2 regions of the Faecalibacillus sp. MSK20_93 genome follow, and region 2 is predicted to be linked to the other one. Evidence: a T-box and tRNA genes for the amino acid it is inferred to sense, from the RefSeq annotation. Region 2 holds a T-box; the other holds one or more tRNA genes.

Region 1 (3,438 bases), on a different contig from region 2:
TCATCTGTAGATGCTAAATAACCAATACCTACTGTTTGATAATCCTTTCTTATTTTGGTAAAAGTATATGCTGGTTTAACAACATCGATCGTTAAACCCGTTTCTTCTTTCAATTCTCTTTTTAAAGCTTCATTCGGTGTTTCCCCATATTCTAAACCGCCCCCAGGAAGCTCCCAATATCCTAGTCCATCACTAGATGGTCTAACTCTTTTCATTAATAATACTTTTTGTTTAAAAACAACAATTCCTTTTACTGTAATATGAAATCTTATATTTTCCATTGATATTTCCCCCTATACTGTCTTTATCATAACATTATTTTATCAAATATGTTTAAAAATTATTATGAAAAATGTATAATATATGCTGAGGTGATTTTAATATGATTAACTTTAAAGAAGAAGTCGAAAAAAGAAAGGAACAGCTTATTCAAGATATTGAAACATTATGTGCAATTCCTTCCGTTTATAATGAAAAAACAATCGGTGAAAACCAACCTTATGGAAGTGAATGTAGACAAGCTCTTGATGCTATGTTAGCAATTGGAAAAAGAGATGGTTTTGTTGTACATGATGAAAATGGTTATGCTGGACATATAGATATTGGTGATCAAGAAGAAAGTTTTGGTATTTTAGGTCATTTGGATGTTGTTCCTGTTGATTCAAGAGGATGGGACAGCGATCCATTTAAAGTGGTTCAAGCTAATGGTAAACTTTATGGTAGAGGTGTTGCTGATGATAAAGGACCTTTACTTGCTGGATATTATGCTGCTAAAATCATTCATGATTTAGATTTACCTGTTAAAAAGAAAATTCGTGTTATTTTTGGTTGTGATGAAGAACGTGGATCTTCTTGCGTTGAACATTACTTTACTAAGAATCCATATCCATCTATGGGGTTTACTCCTGATGCTGAATTCCCTGTTGTTTATGGTGAAAAAGGAATTGTTCGTTTCCATATAACAGGAAATGTAAAAAAAGATGGATTGATTGCAATGGTAGCTGGTGATCGTGTAAATATTGTTCCTGGTGAATGTGAAGCAATTATCGAAGGCAATCATAAACAATATGAAGAATCATTTAAACAATTTTTAAGTGATCATCATGTAACTGGTATCATTGAAGAAGAAGGAAATTGTACAAAACTTGTCTTAAAAGGAAAAAGCGCACATGCTTCTTTACCAGAAGAAGGAATTAACGCTGTAAGTTTACTTGCAACTTATTTAGATACTGTTATTAATAATAAACTTGTACATTTTATTGCAACTTATTTAAATGATTATTATGGAAAAGGTTTACAAATTAATCATGAAGGATTAATGGGTAAATTAACAATGAATTTAGGTGTTGTCAAATATGTTAAAGAAGATGCTGATATTGAATTAGACTTACGTTGTCCTCATGAAATTGATTTAAAGGAAATGTGTGATGGTGTAAAAGAATTATGTCAGTCTCTTGGATTAAATTTAGAAAGTGATATTCATGAACCACTTTATATCGATCCAAACAGTGAGCTTGTTCAAAAACTTCATAAAGCTTATGTTGAAGTTTCAGGTGATACAGAAAGTCAACCACAAGCAATTGGTGGAGGAACTTATGCTAAATCAATGCCAAATTGTGTAGCTTTTGGATGTGAATTCAAAGATGAAGATAACGCAATTCATGGTAACAATGAAAACATAAAGATTGATTCATTATTAAAATCAACAGAAATCTTTGCTAAAGCAATTTATGATTTAATTAAAGAATAGAAATTTCTATTCTTTTTTTATACAAAAAAACTTATCTTTAAAGATAAGCTTATCAACTCTATGGTGCGGCCGACCGGACTTGAACCGGCACGGCATAAGCCATAGGTCCCTCAAACCTACGTGTATACCAATTTCACCACGGCCGCATCTAACATATTTAATTTAACACATTTTGAAGATAAAAACAAGACGACTATTTATTAGTCGTCTTCATTTTTAATAAATCATCTAAGTTATATGGTGTATTTTGATATACATAATAGTTAAGCCAATTTGAAAATAATAAATAGGCATGACTACGCCACTTAACTAAGATTTCATCATTGACATCATCATTTTTATAATAGTTTTTAGGCATTACACAATCCCCACCTTTAGCTAAATCACGGTGATATTCCTTATCTAATGTATCTGGATCATATTCTGGATGCCCTGTAACAAAAAATCTTGACCCGTCCTTTTCTGCTACCAAATAAACACCCGCATCGTTTGAAGAAGCTAAAATATCTAATGAATCAATTTTTTCAATATCTTCTTTTTTAACAGAAGTATATCTTGAATGGGGTGCATAAAATTGATAATCAAAACCTCTTAGAATTCTTCTTCTCATCTTTTCTGGATTTGTATGATGATGATAAACACCTGTTAATTTTTCTTTCAATTGATATTTTTCAACACCATAATAATAATATAAAGATGCTTGAGAAGCCCAACAAATAAAGAATGAAGAAAAGACATTTGTATTGGCCCAATCAAAAATATTTGTAAGTTCATCCCAATAATCTACATCCTCAAATTTTAATTTTTCAACAGGAGCACCTGTTACAATCAAACCATCATACTTATTATCTTTAATTTCATTAAAGGTTTTATAAAATTCCATTAAATGTTCTTGTGATGTATTTTTAGAATTATGACTTTCCATACATAACCAATCTACTTCAATTTGTAAAGGTGTATTAGAAAGCAATCTTAATAGCTGTGTTTCTGTCACGATTTTAGTTGGCATAATATTAACAATAATTAATTTTAATGGACGAATTCTTTGTGATAAAGCTCTTGTTTCATCCATAACAAAGATATTTTCTTCTTTTAATATTTTACTTGCTGGTAAATCATTTGGTATTTTTATTGGCATATGTAACTTCCTCTCTATGAAAATGAAATAAATTCATTAAATATTTTTAATATATAAGCATCTGACATTCCTGACAAATAATCTATAATACTTTTAGCCATTGCATTTTTATCATGTTCAAAATCATAAATAATATGATTTTGATATAATGGATTTCTATTAAAATGCTTCATTTGACTATACTTTTCTAACCAATGCATATATCCTTGAATAGTTACAGGATATTTTTTTTGATCTTTCTTTAAAGCTTCTAAAACATTTATTTGATTATCATTTGCTATCTTATCATATTTATATAAAAATTGAAAAATAGAATTTAAAATAAGTTGTACATAATTTGTGTGGACTTCTATACGATCAATTAGATAAATATTTTGATAATTGAATTTCATAATATACTTCATGACTTCAAAAGCTTCATCTGATAAGCATATTCCTTTCTCTATAGAAGAATTTTGACAAACATCTAATATAAAATAATTAACAATTGTTCCATTATTAATAGCATCAAAATGAGATTTTGTTAATTGATTTAGATGATTTCTTAAAT
Region 2 (3,438 bases):
ATGCTCTGCTCCACCTACATATAAATCAACTGGTAACCATTTATCTAATAATTTTGGATCACAAATTTGTTCACTATTATGTGGATCAATATAACGAATATAATACCAACATGATCCAGCCCATTGAGGCATTGTATTTGTTTCACGACGCCCTTTTTGTCCATCGATTTCTACTTCTAACCAATCTTCACAGTTAGCAAGTGGTGATTCACCACTATCATGAGGTTGGAAATTTTTAGTTGCTGGTAATTCTAGTGGAAGTTCTTCTACAGGAACTGTACGCATTGTACCATCTTCCATATGAACGATAGGAATTGGTTCACCCCAATAACGTTGTCTTGAAAATAACCAATCTCTTAATTTATAAGATACTTTCTTTTGTCCACAATGATGTTCTTGTAACCAATCTACCATTTTATCAATAGCTTCTTGTTTTCCAAGGCCATTTAACCATTCAGAATTGATATGAACACCATCTTCTGTATAAGCTTCTTCTTCGATATTTCCACCTTCTAATACTGGAATGATTTCAATACCAAATTTTTTAGCAAATTCATAGTCACGATCATCATGTGCTGGAACAGCCATGATAGCTCCTGTACCATAACTTGCAAGCACATAATCAGAAATCCAAATTGGAATTTTTTTACCATTTACAGGATTGATAGCATAAGCTCCAGTAAAGACACCTGTTTTATCTTTATTAAGTTCTGTTCTTTCTAAGTCAGATTTACTTGCACAGCTTTCTTTATAAGCTTCAACATCTGCTTTTTGAGCATCTGTTGTAATTTCTTCAACATATGGATGTTCTGGTGCCATAACACAGTATGTTGCTCCAAATAATGTATCACAACGTGTTGTAAAAACAGTAAACACTTTATTTGTTCCATCAATTTTAAAATCAACATTTGCACCAATAGATTTTCCAATCCAATTACGTTGCATTTGTTTTGTTGCTTCTGGCCAATCTAAGTCATCTAAATCAGCTAGTAATCTTTCAGCATATTCAGTAATTTTTAAAACCCATTGACGCATTGGTTTACGGATAACAGGATATCCACCACGTTCACTTTTACCATCAATAACTTCTTCATTAGCAAGAACAGCTTTTAATTCTGGACACCAGTTAACTGGAATTTCATCAATATAAGCTAATCCTTGATCATATAATTTTGTAAAGATCCATTGTGTCCATTTATAATACTCTGGATCACTTGTTGCAATTTCACGATCCCAATCATAAGAAAATCCTAATGATTTAATTTGTTTTCTAAAAACATCAATATTCTTTTTAGTAAATTCAGCAGGATGATGACCTGTTTGAATCGCAAATTGTTCAGCAGGTAGTCCAAATGAATCAAATCCCATTGGATGTAATACATTATATCCTTGCATTCTTTTCATTCTTGATACGATATCTGTTGCAGTATATCCTTCAGGATGTCCTACATGTAAACCATTTCCAGATGGATATGGGAACATATCCATACAATAATATTTAGGTTTTGAATCATCATAACAATCTGTTTTAAATGTTTTGTTTTCGTCCCAATATTTTTGCCATTTTGGCTCTATTTTTGTGTGATCGAACGGCATAATTTTTCCTCCTTAAATATAAAAAAGCGTCCTTATCTAAGGACGCCAATTTTAACGCGATACCACCTTAGTTCTAGAATAAAATTCTAGCACCTCAAAACTTTAACGCAGTTCTACGATATTTTTTACTTTATTCAAAAATACATCTCCTAGGCGAGTTCACAAATATTATAATCAGTTTTCACCAACCACTGACTCTCTAAATATAGGGGATTTGCTAGTACTCCTATTCATTGATTTTGCTTTTCTATTATACCACATCACATACTTTATGCAATAAAAAACTTCCTAACTCTTTAAAGCTTCTATAATTTCTATCTGTTTTACTTTTTTAATTGGGATCAAACAACATAATAATGTTAAAATAAGTACTCCTATAAAAACACCTAAAAGCAAATTATTTTGTATAACAAAAAATTCATCCATCAAATCTGAAATACTTTTTTGAATCAACTGATTAGCAAAAATAAATAACTCTTTTAAAACAATCATTGCTTCTATAAATGCTGTGCAGGAAATACCTAGACCTTGACACAAAACAAGAGTTATCATCTGCCATAATGAAGCCCCCAATGTTTGTAAAATAGCAAAATATTTTTTTCTTTTAATGACCATCAAATATAAAACAACACCTAATAAAAAGCAAGCTGTTACAACTGATAAAGAACTAAAACAATAAAGGATCCATTCAATTTGTTGAAATTTTTCATCGATGCTTGAAGATAATGAACTATTTGCAAGTTTAAATTGATATAAAGGATATTTATTTTTTAAATCTTTTAAAATATTTTTATCTTTCACTTGCAAAAAAGCAGTTTGCCCTACTTCTATTTGATAAAGTTCTTTTAACATTTGACTCATTGCATATTCATTAAAATAAACGGTCTCCATTAAAGTCTTTTTATTTTCAATCCCTACAATTTTAACTTTATAAAAACAAATTCTATTTTGATATTCAAAAAACAAATATACATCTTTATTTATTAAATTCTTCTGATGCGATAAATATAAAAGTTGTTCATAAGTAGATTTAGATAAAATGATTTCTTGAGCATTTTTTATCTTTCTTCCTTGAATTTTCTTTTGTGGTTGCTGAATATAATCAGAAATATAAAGTGTTTTTTTCGTTTGATATTTTTTAGAAAAAGAGATTCCTAAAAAATCCACCTGATCATTTTGTAAAAAACGGTATTGAATTGCTGGATGTTGAATTTGTTTCAAATCATCCATCTTGATCATTTGATTATTTTTCTTTTTTAACATAATGGTTGTTGAAGGAATAATTTGTTCTAATTGCTGATGAATTTGTTTTTGTGTTGATTGAGTCAATGAGAGGGTCAATAAAATACTTAAAAGTGCTAAAAATAAAACTTGTACAACAATAAAAGAACTCTTCCACGTCATTTTCAATTCTTTCAATATAAATTGTAAAAAAGATCTTTTACTTGTTTTTTCTTCTTGTTTTTTTCTTTGAGTTATTGGATTTTGATGAATTAATTTTAATTGATAATCTTTTATTTTATAGAGATAATCATGGTATTTTTTAGCAAGTATTTCATCATGACTAATAACAATCACTAATTTTTCTTTAGACAGTTGTTTTAATATTTTAAAAATTTCTTCACTATTTTTTGCATCTAAAGCACCTGTTGGTTCATCACATAAAATAATGGGATGCTTAGCAATAAATCCTCGATAAATAGCGACTCGTTGTTTTTGACCTCCAGATAAAATTGCTGTTTTATAACGTTGTAAGTCTTTTATTTTTAAACGTTCTAAATAATATTCTTTTTTAGAAATCATTATTCTTTTAAAATACGAAATGAGATTTACATTTTCTTT

What was found. The T-box of region 2 lies ahead of leuS (leucine--tRNA ligase). A T-box ahead of a tRNA ligase gene usually reads a tRNA of that ligase, here a tRNA-Leu.
Region 1: it encodes a tRNA-Leu, which carries the amino acid that the T-box ahead of leuS (leucine--tRNA ligase) is inferred to sense. The anticodon was not compared.

The regions. Positions count from the first base shown of each region.
Region 1 covers NZ_JAJDKA010000004.1:31,038-34,475, forward strand. Annotated here, with positions in the region: gene LJD34_RS02230 (NUDIX hydrolase) at 1-281, opposite strand, end outside; gene pepV (dipeptidase PepV) at 383-1,750, shown strand; tRNA gene LJD34_RS02240 (tRNA-Leu) at 1,812-1,896, opposite strand; gene metA (homoserine O-acetyltransferase MetA) at 1,944-2,888, opposite strand; gene LJD34_RS02250 (deoxyguanosinetriphosphate triphosphohydrolase family protein) at 2,903-3,438, opposite strand, start outside.
Region 2 covers NZ_JAJDKA010000001.1:4,414-7,851, reverse strand. Annotated here, with positions in the region: gene leuS (leucine--tRNA ligase) at 1-1,596, opposite strand, end outside; T-box leader at 1,632-1,839, opposite strand; gene LJD34_RS00020 (ATP-binding cassette domain-containing protein) at 1,885-3,438, opposite strand, start outside.